DNA from 3 places in the Metabacillus sediminilitoris genome. Region 3 is predicted to be linked to each of the others. Evidence: riboswitches for the same ligand, from Rfam matches in the RefSeq annotation. Region 3 holds a riboswitch; each other region holds the start of a gene.
The links. A riboswitch is a leader RNA that binds a small molecule or an ion and turns the genes downstream of it on or off. The one in region 3 is predicted to bind lysine.

Region 1 (10,538 bases), 1.9 Mb from region 3:
AATCCTTATCGAAAAATAACAAGGGCGACTCAGGAACATCGTACCTGCCCCAATATCCTTAATCGTGAATTTAGCCAGGAAGAGCCAGGGAAAGTGTTACTTACGGATATTACCTATATTTATTATGGTAATGGACAGAAGGCTTATTTATCTTGCGTTAAAGATGGAACAACGAAAGAAATCCTAGCTTATTATTTATCGACTTCCTTGAAAATGGATATTGTACATAAGACACTGATAAAGTTAGAAAAAGCAGTAAATGGCTACTTCCATCCGGAAGCAATCTTACATTCAGATCAAGGGTTTCACTATACTCATCCTGAATTCCAGATGAAAGTAAAGAAATTAGGACTAACACAATCCATGTCCCGCAAGGGGAATTGTTGGGACAATGCCCCAATGGAAGGATTCTTTGGCCACTTCAAGGATTTGGCTGAGTTTAAAACGTGTGAAAGTATATCTGAAGTGAAAATAGAAATCGATAGAGTAATAGAGGATTATAACAACTACCGTTATCAATGGGGCTTAATGAAAATGACCCCGGCACAATACCGGGGTTACTTATTAGCAGCATAGGCACTTTTTTTAAACTGTCCGTAATGTGGGGCACAGTTCAAAATTCTAAAACAGCCTCTTTTAATTAATATATTATAAAAAATTTTGTATTAAGATACTGATGTAACATCCATTTGTACACGTGGCGTGTTCCAAAGTTCCATCCACTTTTTAATAGCAGATACTAATATGATGACACCCAAAATGAGCATGATAATTGATAATATTGCATTCAGAACATTGAAACCTGCTGCAGCTGGGTTTAAGTAAACATTTTTCACCATCCAATAGCCTGCATAGTTTACTGTAATAAACAAATAGGCAAGCGGGATGAGACATGTTAACATATATCTCCGTTTATCTGCCATTTTCAAAATAACAGTCGCACCAATAATTAACCCGATTGAGGCCATAAGCTGGTTGGATACACCAAATAATGCCCAAACGGAACCAATGTCCCCTGAATAAAGAAGATATCCCCACATAAAACATGCTAATGCACTCGCAATAATGTTTCCAGGCAGCCAATCCGTTTTTTTCAATGGCTGATAAAATTCACCGAAGAAATCTTGAATGAGATAACGAGCTACACGTGTGCCTGCATCGATTGCCGTTAAGATAAAGACGGCTTCAAACATAATAACAAATTGAAAGAAGTAAGATGATAAGGTATCAAACCAAGGTATGCTTGTAAAGATATACGTCATCCCTACAGCCAATGTTACGGCCCCACCAGTTCTACCTTCTAAATCTAATCCAATTTCACGTGCTAGTTCTGGCAAGTGAACAACTTCCATTCCTAATGTTTTAAATACTTCAGGTGTTGAGTTAATCGCAAAATAATCAGCAGGCTGTAGAGCAGTAGCTGCAATTAGTGCCATGATTCCTACTAAACATTCAACAAGCATTGCTCCAAAACCGACTACTTTAATATCACTCCAACGATCGAGCATTTTTGGTGTTGTACCTGAACCAACGAAGGCATGGAATCCAGAAATGGCTCCACATGCGATCGTTATTGAAATGAACGGCCACACTGGTCCTGCTAAAATCGGTCCGCCTCCGCCAACAAACTCTGTTACTGCTGGAAAGTGGATCGAAGGATTAATAATGAACACTCCAATAATTAAAGCGATAAATACACCAATTTTCATAAAGCTGCTTAAGTAATCCCTTGGTGCAAGTAAAAGCCATACTGGTAAAGCTGCTGCAAAGAAAGCATAAATAGGTAAAATAATAGCCAATGTTTTTGAATCAAGTGTTAAGAAATCTCCAAGTGCAGTACCTTGTATGGATGGTCCTGCAAAAACCCCAATCATAAGCAAAATAAAGCCAACTGTTGAAGCTAATTTTAAGTTTCCTGTTTTCTTGTAAAACAAACCTACACCCATCGCAATTGGAATGGTAATTCCTACTGCAAACGTTCCCCATGGGTTATTTTCAAGAGCATGAAGCACAACCATGGACAAACCAGCCATTGTAATTGTAATAATAAACAACATCGCAAGTCCTGTACAGAAACCTGCAACAGGTCCAAGTTCTTCTTTTGCTACTTCAGAAAGTGATTTGCCTTTTTTTCGCATTGACGCAAAAAGAACAACTGCATCATGTACAGCCCCACCAATAACTGCCCCAATTAATAACCAGAGCAAGCCTGGAAGATAACCAAATTGAGCTGCTAAGATTGGTCCTACAAGTGGACCAGCTGCTGCAATCGCAGCAAAGTGATGTCCGAACGTTACCCATTTATTTGTTGGGACATAGTCTTTCCCATCATTTAATTCATGTGCTGGAGTAGGTTTAGCATCATTGAGCTTTAAAACCTTAACAGCCATGAATGTCCCATAAAGACGATAAGCAATCATTAATATACACATCGAAGCAATAACTATTGTAACCGCATTCATTTTATGCGACCTCCTTATAGGTTATTTGTCTTCATGTTACTACTTAAAAACGCTAACATTGCGGTTTCAAAATAAAATGCTAAAATGAGAGACTGAGCCGCATATTTTCAAGTCTGAAATGCAATTAAAAATCCAGCAATTGTTTTAGATCCTTTGTATATGTTCGACTTACCGGTACTTTTTCCCCGTCTTTCATAATGAGATTATAGGTGGAGTGAAACCACGGCTCAATTTCTACAATTGCATATATATTTATTAAAAATGCTCTATGAACACGTAAGATTTGATGTGATTGAAGCTTTCGTTCAAAGCTAATGAGTGGTTCACTGACTTGATATTTATTTTTTTCCGTAACAACGATTGTTTTTCCATCAATTGTTCCAATATATAATAGTTCATTTACGTTGATGATGACTATTCGTTCATCAACTGTTATCGCTAGCCGGTCATTCCCTTCAGTCCGATTGCTTATTTTTGCTCCATTCATATTTTTCTTTGTACGCAGAATTTTTGCTAATTTTTGGATTGTTGTTTGAACTCTCGTTTCATCGAATGGCTTTAATAAATAGTCAATTGCATGCAAGTCAAATGCTTTTAATGCGTATTCATCAAATGCAGTTGCAAAGACAATTTCCGGCCGATGTTTTTGTTGAAGAATCTTACTAGCTAAATCCAATCCACTTTCACCTGCTAACTGAATATCTAAAAAAAGGACATCCACTTCCACCTCAAATATCTTTCCAATTGCATCGTCAATCGATTCTGCCTCACCCACAATTTCCACTTGTTTTGTTCGGCGTAATAAATATGCTAACTCATCTCTAGCTAATGGCTCATCATCAACGACAAATGCCTTAATCATCTTAATTCCCCCATTGGCTCAATTGTTAAAGGTAATATCATAGACACTTTTGTCCCACAATCTTGTCCACTGCTGATCGTAAACGATCCTTCTTGTCCATATAACTCTTCAATTCGCTTTTTAATGTTCCATAGTGCTGTTCCAGTTCCTTCATCAGAATGAACGGTTTCTTTTCCGATTAAACCAGTTAAGTTCTGAGGAATTCCCATACCGTTGTCCTCTGTGATAAGGACCATTTTCCCGTTTTTTATCTGTGCAGTAACCGCCACCTTTCCGTTTTTCATCTTTGGAAAAGCGTGACGAATGGAATTTTCCACTAATGGCTGTAAAGTAAACGGCGGGATTAAAACAGACTTTAACGCTGGATCTATCTTCATCTCAACTTGGTATTTATCAGGATAGCGAGCTTGTTCTAAGGTTAAATATGCTTCCACATGTTCAAGTTCTTTTTCAAGCGGTATTAAAATTTGCCTCGCACCTTGCAGGTTGCTTCGAAAAAATGTACTAAAATTTAATAAGAGCTTTCTTGCTTTATCCGCATCTGTACGAATTAGACTTGAAATGGTATTCATTGCATTAAAAAAGAAGTGGGGATGAACTTGCGCATGTAGCGCTTTAATTTCCGCATCCTTCAATAGTTTCCTTTGCAATTCTGCTTCTGCAAGCTCTAACTGTGTTGAAAAAAGCCTGCTTAGACCTTCAGCTAGCTCCTTCTCAACTGTATCTAATTTGCTTGGCTGGGTATAATAAATCTTTAAAGAACCTACTGTCTGATCATGTGCTTTTAAAGGCAATACAATTGCAGCCTGTAAAGGGCAGTCTTCTTTAAAACATTGTATTTCACTTCTCGACTTGGCAACTTCTACTTCCCCTGATTCTAGTACTCTCTTAGTCAATCTAGTTGCAAGTTGGTGAGATGGGTTATGATGGTCTAAACCTACTCCAACATGTGCAAGGGCACGTTCTTGATTTGTAATCGCAATTGCATCAGCATTTGTTCCCTTTAGCATAATTTCGGCAACTTCTTTGCAGGAATGCGGGTTTAACCCTTGGCGAAAAAAAGGAAGCGTTTGCTGTGCAATATAAAGAGCTTTTTGTGTTTGTAATGCACTTAGCCGTTCTTTCTCAAGAAATATGTTTTGAATGATAAAAATAAATAATAACGTTCCAAAAGCATTAATAACAATCATCGGAATAGCAATTACTTCAACAAGATTGAGAGCGGATTCATATGGCTTCGCAATCAATAGGATAATCCCCATCTGCATACATTCCATTAAAATCCCGATCACCACAGCTCCATAAGGTGATCTATTTTTTCTAATTCCGAATCGTTTTCCTATAACCCCTGTGGCGATTCCAGCAATTATTGTAGATAGAGCACAGGCAATAGCTGTAAACCCACCTAGTGTTAGACGGTGCACACCTGCGATAACACCTACACCTAAACCTACAAATGGACCACCAAGTAACCCCCCGATGACAACACCCATAATTCTTGTATTGGCTATTGCTCCATCAATATCGCCATCAGCATTCCATGCTTGCGCCATAATTGCTCCATTATTAATTAATACTCCAGTGTAATTGCTAATGATGCCAAATAGACCAAATATCATAATTAAACTTATTTTTTCAGTAAAAGTATGCTCATTATGGATGATTTGGCGAAAAGATTGCATCTTAGAAAGCAAAAACGCAACAATAACAAGAATACCAACTCGCTCTATCATTAAAGGCAATAATTCAATCATATTCGATTCCTTCTCCCTCCCAGCCTCAGAGTTATATTATACAATATTTTAAATTTCTGATGAGGAACTGACTTCACAATTAATATGCAAGTAAAAGATGAAGTAAACTATTTAATCCAGATTTCTTCAATAAAAAAGGAAGAAAACACAATTTTTAAATAGAATGATCTATTTACTTGGCTAGACCAGTTATAAAAACAGCATATCTTTTACTTTCCTCCATTAAGAAAGGCATTACTGCTCAATGCAGTAATGCCTCAAATATTCTTATGCAACTTGTTTAGAAGAAGAATTAGGCTTAAATTCTCCCTCCCATTTTGAAATCACTACTGCTGCAAGTGAATTACCTACAACATTTACTGCTGTTCTAGCCATATCTAAAATCCGATCGATACCAGCAATAAAGGCTAAACCTTCAATCGGAATTCCGACTGTTCCTAATGTCGCCAATAGTACAACGAATGATACCCCTGGTACACCAGCAATACCTTTAGATGTCACCATAAGAACTAGCATTAAAGAAATCTGCTGTGATAGTGACAGGTCAATTCCATACATTTGTGCAATGAAAACGGCAGCTAATGCTTGATATAATGTTGAACCATCTAGATTAAATGAGTAGCCCGTTGGAATAACAAATGAAGCAATCCCTCTTGGACAGCCGAATTTAATCATTTTTTCCATAATTCTTGGTAATACTGTTTCTGAACTTGCTGTAGAGTACGCAAGCAGTAATTCATCTTTTATTAACTGAATAAATTTGAAAATATTAACCCCAGCCATTTTTGCAACGATACCTAGTACCACAATAATGAAAAACGCCATGGTCAGATAAACAGTAATAACTAATTTCCCTAGAGGAATGAGTGATTCTAAACCAAATTTAGAAATCGTTACTCCGATTAACGCGAATACACCGAATGGTGCAAACTTCATAATTTGATTTGTCATATAAAACATAGCGTCAGCTGTACCTTGGAAAAATGCTAACACTGGCTTTCCTCTTTCTCCTATTGCTGTCAGTGCAAAACCAAATAAAACAGAGAAAAAGATAATAGCTAACATATCTCCTTCGATAAAAGCAGTAAAAATATTGCTAGGAACGATATTGACAAATGTTTCAGCAATACCGTGAGTTTCTACATTCTCAGCTGTTTCAACATAACTATTGATATCGGTTTTTTGAATAGATCCCATATCCACTCCAGCACCAGGCTGGAATAAGTTCGCAACAACCAGACCAAGTATAATAGCGATTGTCGTAATGATTTCAAAGTAGAGGATCGTCTTACCACCTAAACGGCCAAGTTTTTTTGTATCGCCAACACTTGCAATCCCAACAATAATACTTGAGATGACAATTGGTATAACAATCATTTTTATTAATCTTAAAAATATATCACCGATCGGCTGTAAATATGCAGCTACTTGTGGATTACCATAAAAGATCGCTCCAACAATAATCCCAAGAATTAAACCGATGAGAATTTGCCAAGCAAGTCCAATTCTTTTCAACGTTATTCCTCCCATCTTACACTTATACATTATATATAATATCCTAAAAGAACTTTTTCTACAATAATAATAATTACGGTTAGGAAATAAGAACCACCCTATAGATACAAAGAACTTAATTGTTTAAATATTCAGTTTTAAATATTACAGAATAATAAAAAAGGTTTATTTTCACAAAACAGCTCCACTTTATAGGCCTAAATAATCAAATAATAAAAAACAAAGCAATAGGTATTTCTTCTCGATTTCACTTTGTGTTTTTGTCGGTTGGAATCGAACCACTTCCACACCCTTTAGAACCAATTTCAATTTTCACCTGTTATCTGGTCTGGAGGATGGCCCTTTAAGTCATGATCACCTTTCACTCACTATGATATTGGTATTGTCATATTAAAAATCAGCTTGTACAATTTTTACCAAGCTGATTTTTCGCTTTCATCTTTCCTGTCTAATAAGATATCGAGTGAATATGCAATATTTTAGTTTTTATTAGTAAGCTGGTGATTCTTTTTCCCGCGATTAATAATTGGGTACAAGATCACTCCAGCTGCGAATAGTCCTATTCCCAATGTAAATGTCACCATATCAGCTATTCCAGATTTAATGACATAAATCGAGTATATAAGGGCAAAAACTGCAATGATTCCATCTACCATACGCAATCCATTTTGATGATCATATGTCTGTCCTTTTATAATTAGCTTCAAGAAAAAAATAGCTGAGACTAAATATGGTATCAAATAAGCAAGCGTTGCTGATGTCGTTAAAAATGTATAGGCCTCACTTATCGTACCTGATATAACCGATAGAATAAATAATTGTGACATTGCATTTGTTAATGTTAATGCTCGTACAGGGCTTCCCTTTTTATTAACCTTAGCAAAATATTTCGGAAAGACTCCTTTTGCTGCCGCTTAATAAGGTACCTCAGCACTTAGCAGGATCCAACCAATTGTTGATCCAAATAAGGCAATAATAGCGAGTATCGCCATAACTGTCGCACCGGTGTCACCAATCATAACAGAAAGTGCATCCACAAACGGTTTATCAGAAGCTCTTAAAACCTCTTGCGGTAAAACCCCCATAATAAGCAACGTTATTCCCATATAGATCAATAACGCAATAAATAAGCCGATAACCGTGGCGCGGCTGACATCTCTTTGTGATTTTGCCCGTCCAGATAAAATAACAGCTGACTCAATTCCAACAAATGCCCAAAGTGTTGATATCATCGCCATGTTAATTTGAGAAGAAAGTCCATGTGTTTGACCTGCTGAATCTATTACTGGTGTATAAAGATCCCCAAGGTTTGAATATTGAAATGTGAATAGTGCTGCAACAATAAATAAAGCAAAACCCATTATTTTCGTAACTGTCGCAACTACATTTAATTTTCCTGCAGCATTAAGGTTTGTAATTAAGATAAAATGAGTTCCCCAAAGCAAGATTGTACAAATAGTAAATGTAACAAATCTTCCAACCTCAATATCTTGATTTCCAACTGTTAATAAAACAGTAGAAGCACTCATAATCGGGAAGAATGTTGACAAGTATCCTGCAAAACTTGTAATGATGGCAACATTACTAATCCAGTTCGCAATCCAATATCCCCAAACCATACTAAATCCGGCTATATCTCCCGTACGAGGTGATTCAAATAATTCACGGGCATAGCTTTGCGGACCGGCAGTTAAGTCAGGTCTTCGAATCGATAATTTCCCAAAAACTAGTGCAATCATTAATACACCAAGACCTGTAAGTAACCATGCCAATGCGACGCCAAGAGGACTTGCTGTCTGTGCTAGTGTGCTCGTCAGCATGAATATCCCTGAACCTACCATATTACCTACAACTAAAGAGGTTAAAATCAACAGCCCCCACTTTTTTTCTTTCATCATAAACCCTCCGAAAAAAGCGCATGAAATTGTATATTCATGCGCTTTGAATTCAAAAAAACCGCAACAATCTCTTCATAGCTCTCCATAGATGTTAATCTATGACAGTACTACACCTTTTTGATGCAGTCCCAGTATGGATAGCTGGTGTGGTTACCCATACTTCGGCAGCAATTCCTTTTGTGTTTATTTCTACAATCCCACCAGATCTCCAAAAACACTACTCATAACCGCTGCAACCTCTACCTCACCGAGATATGATGAGGATTTCACCTATATAATTGTTTAGTTTTGAGAATATCAAATCATTTTATCCAGTGTCAATAAGCTACTAAAATGCTTTAATATTCTTATTCTTCAGAACTAAATTTTTCGTTTCATTCTACTATTGAGAGTTATTCTTTAAGATGGTAGGGAACAGTAGTGACAATAACATCCTTTCTATAAAGAAGTACTGCACGAATGAGTAAACTTGACTGATTGTGAAGAATATTATGCCATTTTTTCTTTGGAATGAACTGCGGTATCAATACAGTTACCCGATAGTTCGATTCGTTTGCTTTATGTTCTACTGTGTCAATGAACTTTTTTAACGGATGGATAATACTTCTGTAATAAGAGTAAAGTGTAACTAATCTTATATCAGGCTGCCATTTTTGCCATTTTTCTTCAAATGTTTTTACATCTTTTCTTTCAAAGGAAACATACACCGCAATAATTTGATCTGCCTTAAGAGACTTTGCATAGTTTAGCGAGTTTTCAACCACATGAGTGATTCCAGCTACAGGTACAATAATGACATTTCCTTCAATTGGTTTAACAGGATCACAAGTTGTTATCCTTAGCTGGTTTCCTACCGCCAAATAATGACTTTTAATCCGATGAAAGATGATAACAAGTAATGGTAAGAAAATTAAAACAGACCATACTTGACCAAATTTGGTGATAAAAAATGTTAACATAACTAGAAAACTAATTAAGGCACCAATGAAATTGATCACTAATTTAACAATCCAGCCTTTAGGCTTTTCTCGAATCCATTTTACGAGCATCCCGGTCTGAGATAATGTAAAAGGTATAAAAACTCCTACAGCATAAAGTGGTATCAATTGTTCTGTTTGGCCTTTAAAAACAATGATTAACAGAATTGATGCGGCTCCTAGAAAAATAATTCCATTTGAATACCCTAAACGATCGCCTCTTATCGTAAACATCCTTGCAATATATTTATCCTTAGCAAGGTTAAAGGCGAGTAATGGAAATGCTGAATATCCGGTATTCGCAGCAAGTACAAGGATCATAGCTGTTGTTCCCTGTATGAAATAGTACATGAAATTTCTTCCAAACGTTTCTGCAGCAATTTGTGAGACAACCGTCTCCTCAGCTTTTGGTGTAATGCCATAGTAATAAGCTAAATAAACGATTCCCGAAAATAAGATAGCTAGTAAAATCCCCATTGCCATTAATGTTTTTGCAGCATTTTTCGGACCGGGATCTTTAAAGTTAGGAATAGCGTTAGAAATGGCTTCAACACCAGTTAATGCTGAACTCCCAGATGCAAAAGCTCTTAGCAGCAAAAATAAGGTAATACCAGTTACTGGTGTGCCTATAGGTGAATGTAAATCTGGTGAGACATTGCCAGTTAGTATATTATTAATTCCTACTCCAATCAGAATAAATAACGCCAATACAAATAAGTAAACTGGATAAGCTAACACAGAGGCTGACTCTGTTATTCCCCTTAAATTTAAAATCGTTAAAAAGATAACCAAAATACATGCAATTAGGACATTATAGTCATGTAAGTTTGGAAAAGCAGAAGTAATCGCATCCGTTCCAGCAGATACACTTACTGCTACGGTAAGTATATAATCGACTAATAACGACCCCCCTGCAATTAACCCAGGATTGACACCAAGGTTTTCCTTCGAAACGACATATGCTCCCCCTCCGTGCGGATAGGCAAAAATAATTTGTCGGTAAGACAAAATAAGAGCCGTTAATAGGAAAAGCACCCCAATAGCAATCGGGATTGAATACCAAAAAGCAA
Region 2 (10,538 bases), 2.8 Mb from region 3:
TCTTGTCTTTTAGAGGTGATGATCGTGGACAAAAAAGAATTATTTCATAATCTAATCGAATTTATAGCTTCTGTTCATCGTGTAAAACATGAAATAACAAAACATGTAAAAATTGAGGAGGTTACACCCGTTCAATATAGCATTCTTGAATATATCACTGTTAATCAGCCTGTAACGCCCAGCCAAATTAGCGATTGCCAGCATATGTCTATGCCTAATACAAGTCGTGAGCTAAAAAAATTAGTTGAAAATAAGTTAATTGAAAAAATCGGAGATACCGAAGATCGCCGAAAACAGTATATACAACTCTCAACTCATGGAGAAATCATGATGAATGATGCATTTAACAGGATAGAGTCTCGTTTTTTAAGTCGAATTCAAAATGCTTCTAAAGGAGAATTAGAGGAGATTAACCGTGCTATTGATTTACTTCAGACAAAACTATTCTATTAATAATAGAAAAATCAAAACCGATTTTGAATAAACCAAGATGGTATCCCCAAAAAACTACCACTCAGAAATTACATGAAATTGTTCCACGTGGAAAAATGGAGTTTATAGTAATGAGAATGATCTATTATCATACATTAGGCACGTATAATGAAGTAGAAGAAGATGGTTCAATCCATCAAACCTTTCGTATCTGCTTTATCATAAGAAAGCATATTGAGCAAATGGGAGAGGCAGATGGTAAAGAGGGTGATTATTGGGATACCTGGCTGAGAGTCCAATCGATATAGTTAAGAAGAATGATCATTTAATTATTCTTAATTGATCATTCTTAACAGAGGTGCCTTTACATGCAGAAAATTCCATCGGCATGCGAACCAGCTCCTTATTTAATAAGGGGATTAATCCCAGAATTGATTTTATTAATACTTTTTAATGGTCTCACACTTACGTGAATATCTTCTTTTTCTAGAGTTGGAAACTCCTGATTTTCATGAAGTTTTTTCCAATCATTATGCATATAGCGATATATATAGTCCTCAAATTGAAAAATGTCCCCTCCCATCTCTTTACTTTTCATATATGCCTCATATGCTTTATTTTTGATCTCTTTTTCAAGCTGTTTCTTCATTTTTTTGGAGAGAATATTTTCGCTTGATTCTCTAATAATCGCTGACACTTTTATATGTAGACCGATTACTATATCATTTTCGTTTTTTTTCATGATTCTTTTAAGCTTTGGTTTTAATAGTTCTATTTGAACATGTTCTTCTTTCCTATCATTTAGAACTAAAGTCGTTCGATCTGATTCGTTATTTACGTGAATAAAACCGGTAAGGTCATTATTCGTTAAGAGACCCTTCATTTCTTCATCTTTGATCATAAATGCACCATTAAAAGTGGTGACGGGAATGTTTTCCATATCTTTCTTCATGATCTCTTCGTTAATCGAAATATTTGGTAATAATATCGTCTTTGTATGTTCATTAAATTGATAAATAAGCTCTTGTAATGAAACAGGAGGAATGGAAGAATATTGTTCCTGCATATATTCAGGCTGACTCATTCGAGATACTGTGAAAGGGTAATTAAAAGGAACTTTTGTTGTAAAAATTTCGTTTATTGGTTTTTCCGTACCATAAGCTAAACCTGTTAATCGGATGTTGAAATTTGTATCTAAACCTTGTAAGGTTTTATCTAATTTATTTTCTAATAATGACTTCCCAAAAACAAATACACTGATTTGGTCATAGTTAACTGGAATTTGTATTCCTTGATAAATCTTTGTAAAAGCATCTTCAACAGTTTCTCCTTTTCCCTCTCCTAACCATACCTGGCCAGGCTGGTCACTTTTCCCCTGTTCTGTTTTCGCAACATTTGAAAAATCTAAGAATTGTAAGGTGACGTGATATTCATTATCTTTATAGTCAATTCCAAGCCCGACAGCATAAGCTTCATATTGAATTTCTTCAATATTCGTACAACCACAAAGGAATATACTAATAAATGTCATGAAAACTAGCTTTCTCATTTATTCACCCGATCTCGTACCATCTTTTATGAACAAAGATGCATTTCTTTTTTTCGAGAATAAAAAAGGGAAACGGAAGAAACTAAACAAAATATCCTTTCCATCTTGGGAAGTTATTTCAGCTAATAAAGGAATTCCAAAAGACTTTAATTTTGATATATAGAGGAAAACGAACAGAAGACTTAAGAAAAATCCATATATCCCTAAGAAATAACTGAATAAAAGAACAAACACTCTTACGTAGAAAAGGTTGCCTGATAAGGATTGGTTAACAAGCGTAAAGCTGGAAATGGCTGTTATCCCAATCACGACAAGCATTGTTGGAGAGGTAATGCCTCCTCTTATAGCAGCATCACCTATGATCAACCCTCCAAGAACGGCAACAGTTTGACCAATCCCTTTAGGCAAGCGGGCACCCCCTTCTTTAAACAACTCAAACATGACGAGCATAATAAGACCTTCTATTAATGGTGAAAATGGCAGGCCTGATCTGGAAACACTAATGGTCGCTATAAATGGAAGTGGTAACTGTCCTACATTATGTGTGATTAAAGCTGTATAAAAACCCGGCAGAAATGTTGTCGTAAATAACCCTAAAAAACGCAGCGATCTTTCTAAGGAGGCAAAATAAAAGCTTGTATTATCATCCTCAGGAGTTTTAAACAATAATGAAAGATCTACTGGTGCAATTAAAACAGTTGGTGCTCCATCAACGACAATGGCAAATCTCCCCTGGTTGATAGACTGTGTGACGAAATCTGCTCTACCTGAATAGTCTATTAAGGGAATAAGCGAAAATTTGTTATCGATCAAGTACTCCATTAACATAGAAGAGCTTGTTAAAATATCTACATCTAAACGATTAAGTCTGCCCTGAATATCTTTTAAGATATTCTCGTTAAGTATATCTTTAATATAAAGAAGGGATACTTTAGTATTTGTTCTTTTCCCAATTGTATAATCTTCAATAACTAATGATGAGGTACGTAATCTCCTCCTGATTAACCCAATATTAGTTGTAATATCTTCGACAAATCCATCCTTCGGGCCACGAATCGAAACTTCTGCAACAGACTCATCCGGCTGTCTCGATGGGAATTTACTAATATTATAAAAATAAAGATGCTCTCCGAAAGGAACTACCATTAGCTTCCCAGATAAAACAGCCTCTTCAATTTTTTCTGAAGTCATTGATTCTTTCAGATGAGTTTCCATTTGAATGGAATTATAAAGTGAGTTCGTTCTCATATCGGTTCCTGGAATGGATAATGCTTGGATCAGACTAGCATCCGTTAAAGAATCGCAATACACAAATAAGAATCTTTCATCATTTATATTTTCTGTTTTTACTTTAATATCCGTTGATTGGTTGAAAAGCTGCTGAAGCATGTCAACGGAAAAAATCTGCTCATTCACGAACCACTCACCTCTTTATTCCATTTTTGTTTATGTTTCGATAAGTATATAGCTATCATCGTTATTTGCAGGATTATTAACAGAAATGATATCGGTCTAAAATAACCAAAGATCACGATTGTCATAAGGCTTTGATCAACAGGAATGATACAGCTAACAAACAAAATGATATAAATGATTCTGATTATTTTTTTTCTGTGTTTTCCTTTTGCTAAAATCCGGCTTGAAATGTAAACAAACAAGCTGATTCTAATTGCACCACCTGAAAGCCATTGAAAAATGGCAAGAAAATCAGTATGGGAAAAATATCTGCCAATAGACATTAAACGCCATTGTTCATAAGCAGGATAGCGATAGGTAGCTGCCTGTTGAGGACCAAATTCTACAATTGCCCCGATTGTTGGTCCGATCATTAAGCCTATAATAATGATTCCAACAATGTATAATTGCTTTCGTGTCACAGCCTTTTTTAAAACAGGCGTCAAAAAAATTATGATAAATAACTCCAAGATCGGTAATGCCGTATAGATAAGCCCCTGTGCTATTGGTAAGAAACCATCTGAAAACAGCGGAAAAAGCAGTTCATAATTTTTTTTCTTCATATTGGCAAAAGAAATAAAAAATCCTAAAAATATCACGAATGGACAAAGAAGACTGCTTAAAATTCCAATTGAAAACAATCCCGCTTCCGTACAGATTAAACAGAAAATAAGCAGGGTGATTGCTAAGATGAAACTGTTAAAGCCTTGCATATAGCTTAATTGTGACCAATATATAATATCTTTTGCTGTAATAAAGGCATTAATCAGCATATACAAAACTATGGGAAAAAGCAGTATGTAATAAAACAAAGAGTTTCCTTGATTTCTTATAAGGTGAATGATCGACCGTCTGTTTATCATTTTTATAATCTTATAAAGCACTAATATCCATAAAGGAAGGATAAGTATATTTAATAATATACTTATCCACGCATCTCTTTTAACAAGAGATAATATTCCAGGAATGATTTCGACATGTGCAAATAGACCGACAGAAAGTAAAATCACATACATGACCGAGATAAATCTTATTGTGTTCTGCATTTTCTATGTTCCTTTTTCCCCTAGTATTTTCCGGTTCATCAAAAATATTCTTTCTACTAGAGGTAGAAATGGGCTTGTAATGGAACACAAAGAGCAAATTCTTAACATAAAAAAGCTCCAGATCAATGATGATCTGAAGCTTTTTACAATTATTTTAATGTTCGTTTTAAAAATTCCCTCGTACGTTCCTGTGTAGGATGATTGAAAATTTGCTCAGGACTTCCTTCTTCCGCAATAACTCCCTTATCCATAAAGACAACACGATCAGATACTTCCTTCGCAAATTCCATTTCATGTGTGACGATCAACATCGTTAGCCCTGTTTTAGCAAGCTCCTTCATAACTTTAAGAACTTCGCCAACCATCTCTGGGTCAAGTGCTGAAGTTGGTTCATCAAATAACATCACATCAGGTTCCATTGAAAGGGCACGGGCTATTGCTACACGTTGTTTTTGACCGCCTGATAATTGTCTTGGTTTGGCGTTCATGTATTTATCCATCCCAACGACTTTCAAATATTTCATTGCCACTTTCTCGGCCTCTTCCTTAGAACGCTTCAACACTTTTACTTGACCTACAACACAATTTCCAAGGACATTATGATTGTTAAATAAGTTAAATTGCTGAAAGACCATCCCTAAATGCTGACGATATGAGTTGATATCATGCTTATCGTCTAAAATATTTTCACCATTATAGATAATTTGACCGCCGCTTGGTTTTTCTAGCAAATTAATACAACGAAGAAGAGTCGATTTACCAGATCCAGAGGAACCGATGATAGTGACTACTTCTCCTTTATTTACCGTGAAATCAATATCTTTTAAAACTTCATGAGTTCCATAGGATTTACTTAAATGTTGTACTTCAATTACTTTTTCCATAGTCTCTCCTCCTTCTTCTGTTATTTTTCAGCATCATGTACATTCATTGTGTAGTTATCAGGACCATCTAATTTCTTTTCGATATAACGTAATATTCTTGTAACTGCAAACGTCATAATAAAATAAATCACACATGCTACAAAGAATGATTCGAAATATCTAAAGTTATTACCTGCAATTGATTTTGTTTGGAAATATAATTCGGTTACCGAAATAACGTTAAGAACAGAGGTATCTTTAATATTAATGACAAACTGATTACCTGTTGCCGGAAGAATATTACGAACCACTTGCGGCAATACGACATTCATCATTGTTTGTAGATGATTCATTCCTAACGCATGTGCTGCTTCAAATTGGCCTTTATCAATCGATACAACACCACCGCGAACAATCTCAGCCATATAAGCTCCTGTATTAATCGACACGATAAAGATTGCTGCAGCTAACGGATCCATATCGATCCCATACGCTAAAGCTGAGCCATAAAAAATAACCATCGCTTGCACAATCATCGGTGTTCCGCGGAAAAATTCAATATAAATCGAAAGAATGACATTAATCACTTTTAATAAAATCTTTTTTGCACCTTTTTCAGGCATTGGAATCGTACGAATAACTCCCGCCAGCAATCCGATGACCGCTCCAAAAATAGTACCTATTAATGCAATTAAAAGTGTTACTCCTGCTCCACGCAGGAACATCGGCCAGTTTTCTGTAATAATTTTTATGATCCACTCAAATGTCATGGTTCTCCTCCTTTACTTCATCATAAAACCGACTGTAAGAAGTTACAGCCGGTTTTAACTTGATCCTTATTCTGCTGCTGGTTGATTTTTAATCGCCGCATCCATGATACTAGTACGTTCTTCCTCTGAAATACCTGCTAAAATTTCATTGATTTTTTCTGTCAATTCACTGTCCTTTGCAACACCTACAGCAATTGCTGTATCATCATCAGATGTTTCAAATCCTTTAGTAAATTCAACCATTGCAAAATTTTCGTTAGCAGCTGATGCACTAACAGCTTCAGGTCGCTCTGAAACGTAACCATCAATGACTCCTGATTCAAGAGCCACCCTCATTGCTGGGAAGTTATCCATAGCTGGCTCTTTCGCGACACCTTCAATTTGATCAATGACTGAATAATGGAATGTATTTAATTGAGCTGTTACTTTAGCTCCTTTGAAATCTTGGATTGAAGTAGCACCATCATACTTGCTGCCTTTTTTAACGACCATAACTAAATCTGATTTATAATAGTTGTCTGAGAAATCGATTGTTTCTTTTCGTTCAGCTGTCGGCGACATGCCTGCGATAATCGCATCGATTTTACCTGAAGTTAAAGCCGGAACAAGTCCGTCCCATTCTGTTTTTACAATCACTAATTCTTTTCCTAAACCATCAGCAATTTTTTTAGCGATCTCAACATCATAACCGCCAGCATATTCTGCATTGCCATCAATTTTAACAGCACCATTTTCATCACCTGTTTGCGTCCAGTTAAATGGTGCATATCCAGCCTCAAGACCAACCTTGAATGTATTATCGTCTTTAGATGAAGATTCTGGACTGCTGCTTGTGCCACATCCTGCTAATAGGATAATAGCTGAAAGTAATGTGACGATAAAAAATGGTAATTTTCTTCTCATCATTATCTTCTCCCCCTGTTTTCTGGTTTTAACTAAATAAAAAACGGCCTGAGATAAACTCAGGCCGTATGTATAGTCACCTTAAAGTCCTCTTCTTTCCCCAAATGAGATAGCACAACTCAATAAACCGGGATGTTTATTGAGACAGTCCTGCAGCTCTTAACTACAGACCCAGCTAGTAATACTGAGAATATTACCCGCTTCGGCGACATTTCCTTCTCCATAGCATCATCGTTTTCTCTAAACTCCACTACAGACTGTTAAATACCGCGCCTCTACCTCACTGTAAAAAGTGAGGTTACTATTAAATTATATGTCTATTATCCTACAATAACATATGCAATCTGTCAACACAGCTTTAAATAGGTAAATTTTAGTATATGGTTTTCATAAAGAGTCACTAACCTTCCTTATATTTACAAAATTACCTATAGAACATAGAATCTTTTTGCTATACTCTTTAAATAAGACATACAAGTAAAGTGTGGTGAATCGATTGTTTAAACTATTGCTAATTGAAGATGATGAAACACTATTTCAAGAAATTAAGGATCGATTGACTGGGTGGTCTTATGATGTTTATGGAATTAACGATTTTAGTAAAGTAATTCAAGAGTTTACTGCCATAAAGCCAGATCTAGTCATTATAGATATTCAATTGCCGAAATTTGATGGATTTCATTGGTGCCGAATGATTCGAACACACTCAAACGTTCCAATTATTTTCTTATCCTCGCGTGATCATCCGACTGATATGGTGATGTCTATGCAGCTTGGAGCTGATGATTTTATCCAAAAGCCATTCCATTTTGATGTACTCATTGCAAAAATACAAGCTATTCTTCGGCGAGTATACAATTACAACACTGAACCTATATCCCTCAAAACATGGAGCGGGGCAACGGTTGATTATGAAAAAAATGTGGTAACTAATGACGCAGGCTCAATCGAATTAACAAAAAATGAAGTTTTCATATTAAAAATACTAATCGAACATAAAAATAAGATCGTAAGCCGTGAAGAATTAATAAGAAGCTTATGGGATGACGAACGGTTTGTAAGTGATAATACCTTAACCGTCAATGTTAATCGATTGCGGAAAAAACTAGAAGAACTCGGGTTGGGGCGTTATATTGAAACAAAAATTGGACAGGGTTATATTGCAATTGAAGAGGAAGATGCAAATGGTTAAAACATTCTTAATGGAAAGGCGAAGCTGGATTCTTTTCTTTTTATTCCAGCAGTTGATTATCCTCTTTATCGCTTATATAGATACAACGATCCCATTCCAGTCTGTAGTCTATTTGATTTTCATATGCATGATCGTGTTTAGTCTTTTTTTGTTTATCCGTTACAACAAAGAAACTAAGTTTTATAAAAGATTAGAAGAATGGGAAGATCATCTAGATTTAACAAGCTTAAATGAATCGGATAGTCCCTTTGAAAAGATAATTGAAAAACGGATCACTGACCAAACAAAACAATTGAAACTTATTGTTTCACAAAATCGAATGATTGTTGAGCATGAAAAAGATGAACTTTTATCTTGGATTCATGAGGTAAAGACACCTTTGACAGCGATGCATTTAATGATAGAAAGATTAGATGACTATGCATTAAAATCACAACTAACCTATGAATGGCTGCGTATCCACCTGCTATTAGATCAGCACCTCCATCAAAAACGGATTACCTTTATTGAAAATGACTTATATTTAGAGATGCTTCCTATTAAAGCCATCATCACAAAAGAGCTTAAAACGTTACAAACATGGTGTATTCAAAAAGGGGTTGGCTTTGATATACAGCTTGAGGTAACCGAGGTACTTAGTGATGCAAAATGGCTGGCTTTTATTATAAGACAGCTATTATCTAATGCGGTAAAATATAGTGATTCAGGCGATATCATCATTCGAAGCTATAAGCATGATGATCAAACGATTTTAGAAATTCAAGACTTTGGCAGGGGCATTGATTCTAAGGATTTACCGCGAATTTTTGAAAAAGGCTTTACATCCACAACGAAACATGATGACAATGCGTCTACAGGTATGGGCTTATATTTATCAAAAAAAGCGGCAAAACCATTATTAATATCGATAAATGTTTACTCCATAATCGGTGAAGGTACAACCTTTGCTTTGCTCTTTCCAAAAAGAAATGATTTCGTGAATATAATCGGCATGTGACATGAATGTCACATGCTTTTCTTTTTTGTTCGAACAATCAAAGGAAAGCATGACATTGATTTTTTATAATGAAACTACCAAATGAAGGGAGTTATCTGCATGCTTATATTAGAAGCAACTAAAATTCATAAAAGCTATGGGAATAAATTCAATAAACAAGAGGTATTAAAAGGAATTGACATTCGAATTCATAAAGGTGAATTTGTTAGCATCATGGGAGCATCTGGTTCAGGTAAAACAACGCTTCTCAATGTTTTATCATCTATTGATAAGGTCAGCCATGGAACAATTAAAATAAATGAAAATGAAATGACAAAAATGAAGGAGAAGCAGCTTGCTGAATTCCGTAAAGAACATTTAGGATTTATCTTTCAAGAATATAATTTATTAGACACGTTAACAGTGAAAGAAAACATTCTTTTACCACTATCCATTACGAAAACACCTAGAAAAGAAGCAAATGAAAAATTTCAGGAAGTGGCAACTGAACTTGGAATATATGAATTAAAAGATAAGTATCCAAATGAAATTTCCGGCGGTCAAAAACAGCGGACATCCGCTGCGAGAGCATTTATTCATGAGCCAAGTATTATTTTTGCTGACGAACCAACTGGTGCACTTGATTCAAAATCGGCTTCCGATCTATTAAATAAATTAAGCGACTTAAACGAAAAACGAAAAGCAACCATTATTATGGTTACTCACGATCCTGTCGCTGCAAGCTATTGCAGCAGAGTCATTTTTATAAAAGATGGGCAAATCTATTCACAGCTAAATAAAGGTGATCAAGAAAGACAAAACTTCTTTAAAGACATTATGAAAACTCAAGGCGTGTTAGGCGGCGTGCAATATGAACATTAACCAGCTCATCATCCGCAACCTGAAAAAGAATCTAAAAAATTATTACCTTTACGTCTTTGCCTTAATCTTTAGTGTTGCCCTATATTTCGCCTTTGTCACATTGCAATACGACCCATCAATGGACGCAGCAGAAGGATCAATAAAAGGAGCTGCTGCCATTCGAACGGCATCAGTTTTACTAGTTGCGATTGTTTCGATCTTCCTTTTATATGCAAATACCATTTTTATTAAAAGACGCAGTAAAGAAATTGGCTTATTTCAATTAATAGGGATGACAAAAAATAAAATCTTTCGCATCTTAAGTGCTGAGAATTTAATTCTCTATTTTGGTTCTTTATTGATTGGAATATTTGTTGGGTTTTCTGTGTCAAAAATCATCATTATGATCTTATTTAAGACGACTGGCGTCAAGGCAATTGCGACCTTGCAGTTTTCAAATCAAGCGCTTATCCAAACACTTATTGTTTTTT
Region 3 (10,538 bases):
CGATATTCCTGCCTTAACGTGGGCAGTATTCGATTCAGTCGGTCCTTTTCCTCATACACTGCAAGAAACTTGGGGACGTATATATGCCGAATGGTTTCCATCTTCATACTATCAACAGACAGAAGGACCAGAAATATTGTGGAACGAGGGTAAAGATTTAACATCACCAACATTTAAAAGCGAAATTTGGATCCCGGTTAAGAAAAAAGTAGAAGTAATATGATCAATGCGGAAAAGTTAATAGATCTTCATTTATAGAAAAGAAAGGTATATACCCATGTCACTTAAATGTATTTAAAGGAAAGGATGCGATGCTTCAATAAAGAAGGATCGCTTTTTCCTTTCTATATAGAGGGAGTTGAATAATTATATCCCCATCAAAAGTAAATTTAACATTCGCATTTGTCCATATTATTGCATAACGTGTATAAAGAATGGGGTGAAATAAAGTGAATACTCAATCAGAAACCAAAAATCAAACCAAAGAAAGTAGTCATAATGACAATAAGGAATTGATTAACCAACTTGAAAAACAGGTTTCCATTGCAGTCTGGATTCAATTCATCGGTGCAATAATGGAATCATTATATTTATCTAAAATTATGTTGATTAGTGAGGAAGTTAGAGCAGATGAAAATGAAAGACAAATAGTACTGTCGTCTTGGGTTGGAAGCATTGGAACATTTTTAGATAGTATTGGTACTACAACTCAAGCCTTTACAAGTGATGAAAAAATCGAACTGGAAGGAGAAGTACTCTCTAATTTTGGGGATTGGATAAAAGTAATCAGTTCAATACTCGATGCACACGCGGGTACACAGATAATTATTGAGGACAAAGAGAAATTAAGACAGCCTACTTTCTTCCCATAAAGAACAAAGGACATGACATATTATAAATGACTAATATGTCATGTCCTTCCATTTATCTATCTCTTTTTTGGTCTTGATAAGGACTTGCCTGTTCATCTATCCTTTTGTTTATGGTTAGTTAGCTGCTAACGTTGATGTTACTAGCTTCAAGAACACTCTTTAAAGCTCTTGTCTCGTCATCATTCAAAGCCACCATCGGCAAGCGAACACCGCCAACTTGAATCCCGCGCATATTCAAGGCTGCTTTTACAGGTGATGGATTTGGTGCAGCGAACAATGCGTTCATAATCGGCAGAAGCTCGCGATGTAATACACCAGCTTTGATAACATCGCCATTTTTAAAACTGTTGATCATATTTTGCATTTCATTGCCAATGATGTGGGAAGCAACGGAAACAATTCCAGCCCCACCAATCGCTAATACAGGTACTGTTAAGCCATCATCACCGCTGTACAATGTAAAATCACTAGCTGATTTACTTATGATTTGCGCCATCGCATCAAGGTCACCGCTTGCTTCTTTGATGCAAACAATATTTTCTATGTTTGAAAGGCGGACAATCGTTTCAACCGTCATGTTAACAACACTTCGACCTGGTATATTGTAAAGCATGATTGGTAATACCGTTGATTCGGCAATGGCTTTAAAATGCTGGTACATGCCTTCTTGTGATGGTTTGTTATAGTATGGAGTGACCAGCATAATGCCATCAACTCCTGCTTCCTCAGCAAGACGAGTTAAGCTGATCGATGCTTTTGTATTATTAGAGCCGGTCCCAGCGATGACTGGCACTCTTCCTGCAACAACGTTTACAACAAATTTAAAAAATTCTACTTTTTCTTCAGTTGTTAGTGTTGGTGATTCGCCTGTTGTCCCAGCGATCACTAGTCCATCAGAGCCATTATCAATAAGATGATTCACTAACGTTCTCGTAGCTTCAAAATCGATTTCACCATTATGATCAAACGGAGTCACCATTGCTGTTAATACTTGACCAAAATTCATATCTACACACCCTTTTTGTATTTTTTAATAAGAGGAGGGTAGGGCAATTTTCCATAAACGCAAAAAAGCAACAACGAGGGATTCGCTGTTGCATTAGAAACAATAAGAATCAAAAATCGTTCCCGTGCGATAGCCCTCCATATAGTTTCCTATATGACAGTTCTGTATTTATTCAATAGCAGAACCAGCTTCAAGAACATGAGATTCTTTCCGCTTCGGCAAATACCCCTTTCTACAATCGTCACTGGATCTCATTCTCCTCGAATTGTATACTAATGATCTTTGCGCCTCTATCCTCACTTCAAAAGGTTTTGAAATAAGAAATATGTAATTGAGTGTAATATAACAGATAATTCTTTCAATTGCAAGGAAATTATGATTTTTTATCTTGGATGGAATACGCCAACTTCTTTGGGTATTTATTATTTTATAAGCTCTGTTAAACTTGCCTTTTGATCATAACATCTGAATTCTTCCTGTCTAAGTAATTATAATGATATGACGTTTTAGACACTTGAATAACATACAGATTGATGTCCTTCAAAAGAAAATGCGATATAAAAAGAGACTAATCGAAACAGACTAGCCCCCCCATTATATCAATTATTCCGTTCAAGTTTTTCATGAAAATAACTCCAAGCTGCCATAGCTGCAGCAGAAGTGATTTCACCAACAAAGTGTAATATGCCTACAAGTAGGTCCAATAAAACCAACTCCTTAATAAGCATCTACTAACACATGAATCCACCACCACTTATTTTAAACGAAAGAAAAAGTTTCAATAAAATACCAAATATACTTGTACATTTGGTACGAGACAGCAGTTCTTCAGGTAACTGTAAGATATGATTGCTTTCGTTTATTGTTGCAACTAATTAGAGTTATCTATACATAATTCCTGCTTCACGGGGAATTTTATTTATATCTATAAGGTTAGGAGATCCTTTTTTATGAACAACAAAGCTTTTAATATCATCAACGGTCTATCAGGACGTTGTACACCCATTGATTTATTGATGATAGTGATTTCAAATAAGATTCGATATGTATTTGTTTTTGTATTGATAGTTATGTGGTTTAGAAATGATTCCAATAAAAAAGCTGCTGGAAATGCGGTGAAATCTTCGGGGATTACCTTGATCATACATACAATCATTAAATTGGTTTATTTTAAACCACGTCCTTTTATGAAACGCCGCGTAGGCATATTGATTCCATCAAAAATGGATTCAACGTTTCCTAGTAAACACACGCTGTTAGTATTTGCTATTTCAACATCTATCTTTCTTTATAACCGTGTCCTTGGTTTAATCATGATGGTTTTGGCAGGCTTAACTGGCTTTTCACGTATTTGGGTAGGCCATCATTATCCATCTGATATTATTGGAAGTGCATTTATTGGTTCTATGACGAGTATTATTCTTGATAAAATACCAACTGATACTCACATGGAACTGAAAAAAAAGCCTACTCATTAAGGTCACTTTCATTGTTTATTAGTGGTAATCGCCTAGTATGGAGGGGATCTCCATCGTCCATCAAATATATCCGTTACTAAGGCAGGAATGGGAGTTCATAGTAGTAATTAACGACATTGACGAATATTTTAGAAGATCCTTTACTTTTAAGAGGATCTTTTTTCTTTTGTCCATATCTTTATTTTCATGGATCGATCGATACTGTTACCATGAACCGAAACTTCCTGACATAGAAAAATCATCAGCTAAATAAGGATAAAGAGTAATATGAAATGATTTTTGAACGTTTAAGGGGGTAAGCAAGATAGCGAAAAATAGAGCATACAATGGAATCTATAATCCATATACGAGAGCTACTTTTCAGGCACTCGAACACGCTATTATCCCACCAACTACTAGCTATAATAAAATAATAAAAATGGCACAAGTAGATGAAGCACTTGATCTAAGTGTTTATGAATATATAATTTGGATTTTAGATCACTCTATAAGCATTCCAATAGAAATGCAATTACAACTAGTTCATCCAACCTTCTCAAAATCAACAGCACAATTGCTCGATGTTGCAGCCGCACAATTAATCCAAACGGGACAGGTGAAATATCCTCTAAATGTATGTGCCTTTTCGGGAGGCGGTCCATTTGCTTCTCTTATGGAGAGTGACAGGTTAAAAGCTATTACTCTATTGGAGCGACTTGAATTGAATCTCGAAAATTTGCCTTCACCTTATCAAAATAACCCAGGACTTATTCAAAATATGATGGATGTACTAAATCAACTTACGATGTTTGGGCATTATTCGGAATGGAATGCATATGGATCAACACGTCTACTTCCGCCTGAATCTAGACGAATCGAATATTTTCCACCAGGCTGGATCGAAGTACAATATCCAGGTCCTGCTTTTGGCTATCGTGATTTTCGTGGATACTTAATGGCATTTCCGCATAAGAGGGGGGAAGATTCATGGCGAAAGAGGACGTGATTGTCATTGGTTCTGGCGGTGGCGGAGCCGTCATCGCGAAAGAACTTGGTGAAATGGGATTAAAGGTGTTGGTTTTAGAAGCAGGGCCATGGTATGGAAATAAAAAATGGCAGAATCCGAATCTGCAGCCTGGTGCCAAAATTAGTTCTACATTTGATGATTTGGATGTAAGCCTTTATAAACAATTGGTAAACAAGTATGAACAGAATATGAATGATTTGGTATCTGGCAGATTTCGGTGGGGGCCTGCTGACCGCAGTCGTTCCCAATGGTTTCGGAATATAAAACAGAAGGGGATGATTTGGCAAAGCTCAGGTGTTGGTGGAACAACCCAAGTTTATACAGCTAATTGCCCCCGAGCATTCCCAATGGCTGTAGATCATGTATGGCCACTATCTTATCTGGAACTTATTCCATACTATGAAAAGGTTGAAGATACATTACCGGTAAACTTTGCACCGACTACTGCAAAAGAAGAATTATTCTACTATGGGGCGAAAAAGGCTGGGTGGCATCTGATTCCTACACTGGATGTAACAGTCCCGGGTTTTCGGCCACAACCTAACGCGATCTTACCTCCCAATAACAATATTTTAAATCCTCATGTTCGTTTAGAGGAACTATCCTGGATGGAAGGCTGCACTCTTGCGGGGCATTGTGTCAACGGTTGTCCTCATGGACCCTCGATGGATAAAATTGCTAAGCGCTCAACAAATGTCAGCTATGTGCCACTTGCTTTAAAAACAAGTAATGTCACAATCAGGCCAAATGCATTTGTTTTGAAAATAGTAACGGATATAGACTCTTCTGAAGGGTTGCGTGCGATTGGCGTCGTCATACGTGATACATGGACAGGTGAAAAGGAAGAGTTGCAGGCAAAGGTTGTAGTGATGGCTGCAGGTAGTATCGAAAGTCCGCGTCTTTGGATGAATTCAGGATTGCCTCACAATCCATGGGTTGGGAAAGGCTTAGTAAATCATTACATGGACTGGCTGACAGGGATATTTGCTGAAAAGGAATTGATGCCAATATTGGGAAGCTCGGATGTTAATCCATTTGTTGGTCATACATGTGGTGCAAGGCTCGATTATCCTGGACTGGGAACTTTGCAGACAGTTGGAATGAGCCCCGGATTAACAGCTTCTTTTTTTGGAATGAGTGAGTCAGGATATGATTTCTTAACTTCGTCCATGACGAAAGGGCGTCTCTACGGTGATGAATTAAAAGAAGTGATGACAAATTATCGACGAACATTAAGTGTATTAGTTAGTACCGATGATGAAGTGGATCCGCAAAACGGAATTACACTTGATCCCTTAATTAGTGATGAACATGGATCCGTTCCTGTTGTGGCATATAAACCAACTAAACGATCAAAAAGGAAGCGAAGTGAGCTTGTAAAAATCGCAGTGGACATCTTGTACAAAGCGGGGGCAAAAAAAATCATCTGGTCTAATTGGCCTGCAGGCAACATGATTCATATGGAAAGTACGATGCGAATGGGTTTTGTCGTTGATGAGAATTGTGAATCATACGATGTGAAACGATTATATATCGCTGACAATAGTGTTCATTATAATAGTTTAGGTGGACCAAATCCAACCCTTACTACACAGGCACTGGCTACCCGTACAGCAGAAAAACTATTTAATAAATATTTTTAGGCTATTTGGTCAAAATATCATTAACACAAATCACACCCAAGTTCTGGAGGAATTTTGAAACATGAAACTGTTTGATGTGATACATGATGTTTTTGAACCATTTATGGACGGCGAAAAAAAACCATTGAATGTGATGGAAGTTTCAAATTTATGGTTTTTTCTTATAGGCACGGAAACGACGATGCGCAATGAAGAAATTGGCTACAACCTTGCTGACGATCCTGAATTAAAACAAATAATAAAGGATATAAAAGAGAACGTACATATCCCGATTAGAGAAGAGATTAGTCAATTTCTGAAGAAAGAAGGCGTCCCATTACCTCAATCAACACCGGAAAAGCCAGCTGGTGATTTTCGGAGTATTCCAGAGGGTGCCAAATTAAATGATGAAGAAATGGCAAATCTGATTTCATATAATCTGGCTATGGGCGTTACTTATGCCGCAAGGGGACTTACAGAATCGATTCGTGCAGATGTTGGGTTCATTTTCTTTAAAATTATCATGAAAAAAACAACCGCTGGTTTAACTGTAAAACAGTATTTGGAGAAGCATGAGTGGCTTCGTGTGCCGCCTTCTTACAAAGCGAAGACAACACAAACATGTTACACAACATCTGACGAATTATGAATAACTGCATGATTTACGAATAAAGCTGAAAGAAAGAATGCAGGGTCAAACCAACTTTTTATTTTGTTGGCTGGCCCCTTGAGGTTTCTGAGTTAACTACTAGAAATAGCTCGATATATCCGATTAATCGTTTCGATATGTAAGGCTTCATGGTAAAAGCTAAATAAAAATGCCTCACCAGCTGTGTAAAACGTAATGCCTCCCCGATTTGTAAAAGGAGCCGGCAGCTTTTCATGAAAACGTCCTTGCATAAATTCTTTTATTCTCGGTTTTTGTTCCGCCAGGACCTCGCCAATCTCAGCCAATGAAGGCGGCTTGCCTTCCCAATCTGATGGTTTCGTTCCAGGGCCAAAAAGCTGCTCATAATCGTCCGGAATGTTCATTTGTTCTCCGGTAATACCGAAGACGATTTTTTCTTGTACATAGACAATGTGTCCAAAATTCCAACGAATATTGTTGTTAAAACCCTTAGGAATAATATCTGACCTTTCTTCTGGAATTCTTTTTATCGCCTTTTCCGTTATACTACGAACAGTTTCCATATGATGGAAAATTAATTGTTCCAATAATATCCTCTCCCTTTTAGATTCTCCTTATAACCATTTCGAGATCTTCATCTCTTTTTCCTACTACTTTTCATAAATCAATTTAAAATGATAAGGAGTAATAGACATAAACAAAATAAATCGTTTCAATAGGATAAGTTTATTATTCTTTTGTTTTTATGAAAAACAATGAAATTTTGACAACTACGTGAACATCTTTAATACTTATTGAAATCAATAATAAAAAGGAGTACATTAAGAGTGTAAAGAATATGTGAAATAATTCACAAATGAAAAGCAAGACAAAGAAATAGATCTACTTTAAATTTTTTTACAATGATTTGTGAAATGTTTCACAAATAAAAACACTAGGAGTTGGATCATCATGAAATGGTGGGAAAACGATAAAGTAAGTGTAGCATGGACAGTAATAAGAATTTGGTTAGGTATTCAATGGATTAATGCAGGGTGGCATAAATTAGCGGATGGTTTTGATGCTGGAGGATTCATTCAAGGTGCAATCGCGAAAGCAACAGGTGACAATCCAGCAGTACAAGGCTGGTATGCAGCATTCTTAGAAGGGTTTGCTTTACCAAATGTAAAACTAATTAACATTCTTATTCCTTTCGGAGAATTACTTGTTGGTCTTGGATTGATTGTCGGAATAGCAACTGTCCCAGCCTTGATAGCAGGGGCATTCATGAATTTAAACTTCCTTTTAGCTGGAACTGTAAGCACAAATCCAATCTTATTCACACTAGCAATCATCTTATTATTCGTTGGGAAAGGGGCATATATTTGGGGCGGAGACCGCTTCCTCGTACCTTATGTGAAAGAGCAGTTTTTCCATAAGGGGAAGGATCATCGAGATGCAGGTCATGATGATCATAAGAAAGCTGTTATGTATTAAATAATTAAAAAAAGTAAGTTTGAAAGGCGGATCCCGATCTGGATTCGTCTTTTTTTATGATCTTTCTAAGAGATTGTTGTTTTTAAAACGAAAACTATTTAAGATAGTTGATTAGAGCGGAAGTGCGAGGCTCCAGCAGGAGTTTATGCCGAGGATGCTCACCGCCCTGCCCCGCTAAAAAGCGAGCATCCTCTCGCTGCAATATCCACACCGCACTACTTGGTAAATATCAACAAAGTTTGCGAAAACAGCCTTTTTTATAGAATTTTTTATCCTTACCAATAAAAGCGCAAATCATATTTCTTTCCTAAAAATAGTATGTATTACAAGAGAGGTAATTTAATGACCTAATGAATAAAGGGGATGAGCTTTTTGTTCATACCAAAGCAGATTGAATTAATTGAAGTTGGGCCGCGAGATGGTTTACAAAATGAACCGATTGCGATTCCAACAGAAAAGAAGAAAGAATTGATTGCGAAACTTGCTAAATTAGGTTTTTCCCGAATCGAAACAACTGCTTTTGTCCATCCAAAATGGATTCCTCAGATGTCTGATTCGGATGAAATTGCTTATTATTGTAATGAACTTGGCATTACTTACATTGCCCTTACCCCCAATTTAAAGGCGCTTGATCGCGCAATTGAAGCAAAGGTACCACAAATAGCGGTATTTATTGGTGCTAGTTCTACTTTTAATAAGAAGAATATTAACAAAACAACTGCAGAATCATTAATGGAATGTAAGCCTTTGTTTGCTAAAGCGAAAGATCATCATCTTTTTGTTCGAGCCTATATCTCAATGGCTTTCTCATGTCCTTTTCAAGGAGAAGTGTCATTTGAAGAGGTGCAGACAGTTTGTGACGAATTTATTCATCTCGGTGCTGATGAAATTGATATTGGTGATACTAACGGTCAAGCAGATCCAAAGATCGTATATGAACGCTTTTCCAGATTAAGATATTGCTATCCAGACACTACCTTTGTCGGGCATTTTCACGATACACGAAAAATGGCATTAGCTAATACCATCGCAGCCATCCAGGCAGGAATTACGAAATTTGATAGCTCTGTCGGCGGATTAGGTGGATGTCCATATTCGCCTGGTGCAACAGGGAATGTGGCGACAGAAGAATTAGTCGATATGCTCTCAAGAATGGGTTGTGAAACAGGAATTAATTATGAAGAAGTGAAAAAAGTAAGTGAATTTGCAAAAGGGCTATCTAGTCGATTATAAAATGAAACTCATAAATCAAGTGAAAATCTGCGTAAAAGGAAAACTAACGCTTGGAATCCAACACATAAGAAATCCAACCGTTTAACTATCGACTTTGCAAAAAAAATATCAACTTTGAAGGAAAATCTATCAACTTTTTAGAATAATTTATCAAATTTAAGCAAAAATCTATCATTTGACAAATAACAATTAATTTCGACACCATATACACCTTCGCGGCCATATTATTTTATCGCTATCCAGATCTCTACATGATAAACAGGCTTTGTAAGATCGTCATCAATATAAGCTTCCAGAGCCGGTACATCCGCAGGTTCATAACCATTAGATGGAACCAATCGGAATAAATTTGCTTCCACGTATCTATGATTGCAGATGGCATAGGTCCGCGCACTTCAAAAACAACCCACTTTGCAGGTGGAATTCAGCTGGCACATCACCGTTATGTTCCGCAGCAATCCAATAATAAATCGTATTTTTTTCTTTATTATTATTACCAGTCACACCTAATAAACCTTTAATTTGTCCGTTAAGTAATGGAATTAATTTATTAACCGTTCCGTTTATATTTGCTTCACCCCAAAATTCTGGAATTCCTAGAATTCCTTCTTCACCGGTACAAGGACATTCTCGTTTAATTCCTGCTATTTGAAACGATTCTTTTTCAACAATATGATAACTCATTGGTTCAGCTCCTATAAGATTTACCTGTATCACCAGGCGGTTTTGCGATTGCAGTTTTCCAATCCTTTTTCTTGCTTCACTTGGTGTCACACCATGTTGTTTCCGAAAGGTTTCTGAAAACGTAGAAATTGAAGGCTTTATTCGTGAAGCATACTTGCGCATAGCTCCAAAGAGATTATGTAAAACTATTGAGGAAATGTGAAAAATTGAAAATGTTACGTAAGTTGAATGGATTTCATTTGTCGAAAAATATGGTAATATAGAATGTAATTGTAAAAATCCGTTGGTAAACGGTAGAGGTTTTAGCTACCCTCTCAAAAAAACTAAGGTGAAGCAGCACTTCGATCTTGGAGTGGTGTTTTTCTTTTTGTGGCTATTATTTTAAATGATTGTGAGTGTAAAGCATGAGGATAGTATTTTATTTAATTTCAATTATTTTGGCAAATGTCATTACAGCGGCATTTGCGCCATTACTATTTGGCGTTTTCATTGTACCGATGGGAACATTGTTAATCGGTGCCACATTTATTTTT

Region 1: linked by a shared signal. The riboswitch ahead of GMB29_RS22310 (amino acid permease) and the one ahead of dapA (4-hydroxy-tetrahydrodipicolinate synthase) in region 3 are both predicted to bind lysine.
Region 2: linked by a shared signal. The riboswitch ahead of GMB29_RS26465 (transporter substrate-binding domain-containing protein) and the one ahead of dapA (4-hydroxy-tetrahydrodipicolinate synthase) in region 3 are both predicted to bind lysine.

The regions. Positions count from the first base shown of each region.
Region 1 is NZ_CP046266.1:4,608,999-4,619,536, forward strand. It holds one part of gene GMB29_RS22285 (IS3 family transposase) at 1-576, shown strand, start outside; gene cstA (carbon starvation protein CstA) at 666-2,462, opposite strand; gene GMB29_RS22295 (LytR/AlgR family response regulator transcription factor) at 2,587-3,324, opposite strand; gene GMB29_RS22300 (sensor histidine kinase) at 3,321-5,078, opposite strand; gene GMB29_RS22305 (cation:dicarboxylate symporter family transporter) at 5,346-6,593, opposite strand; partial or broken gene GMB29_RS22310 (amino acid permease) at 7,073-8,491, opposite strand; lysine riboswitch at 8,559-8,741, opposite strand; gene GMB29_RS22315 (APC family permease) at 8,884-10,538, opposite strand, start outside.
Region 2 is NZ_CP046266.1:5,513,785-5,524,322, forward strand. It holds gene GMB29_RS26430 (MarR family winged helix-turn-helix transcriptional regulator) at 25-453, shown strand; gene GMB29_RS26435 (hypothetical protein) at 564-740, shown strand; gene GMB29_RS26440 (Ger(x)C family spore germination protein) at 836-1,981, opposite strand; gene GMB29_RS26445 (spore germination protein) at 1,982-3,397, opposite strand; gene GMB29_RS26450 (GerAB/ArcD/ProY family transporter) at 3,394-4,482, opposite strand; gene GMB29_RS26455 (amino acid ABC transporter ATP-binding protein) at 4,632-5,366, opposite strand; gene GMB29_RS26460 (amino acid ABC transporter permease) at 5,387-6,115, opposite strand; gene GMB29_RS26465 (transporter substrate-binding domain-containing protein) at 6,182-7,018, opposite strand; lysine riboswitch at 7,121-7,304, opposite strand; gene GMB29_RS26470 (response regulator transcription factor) at 7,515-8,210, shown strand; gene GMB29_RS26475 (sensor histidine kinase) at 8,203-9,207, shown strand; gene GMB29_RS26480 (ABC transporter ATP-binding protein) at 9,307-10,068, shown strand; gene GMB29_RS26485 (ABC transporter permease) at 10,058-10,538, shown strand, end outside.
Region 3 is NZ_CP046266.1:2,670,818-2,681,355, forward strand. It holds gene GMB29_RS12640 (AraC family transcriptional regulator) at 1-223, shown strand, start outside; gene GMB29_RS12645 (hypothetical protein) at 450-872, shown strand; gene dapA (4-hydroxy-tetrahydrodipicolinate synthase) at 991-1,878, opposite strand; lysine riboswitch at 2,001-2,179, opposite strand; gene GMB29_RS12655 (undecaprenyl-diphosphatase) at 2,829-3,356, shown strand; gene GMB29_RS12660 (hypothetical protein) at 3,775-4,341, shown strand; gene GMB29_RS12665 (GMC family oxidoreductase N-terminal domain-containing protein) at 4,323-6,005, shown strand; gene GMB29_RS12670 (DUF3231 family protein) at 6,067-6,633, shown strand; gene GMB29_RS12675 (DinB family protein) at 6,726-7,199, opposite strand; gene GMB29_RS12680 (DoxX family protein) at 7,564-8,088, shown strand; gene GMB29_RS12685 (hydroxymethylglutaryl-CoA lyase) at 8,461-9,321, shown strand; gene GMB29_RS12690 (GyrI-like domain-containing protein) at 9,685-10,005, opposite strand; gene GMB29_RS12695 (VUT family protein) at 10,410-10,538, shown strand, end outside.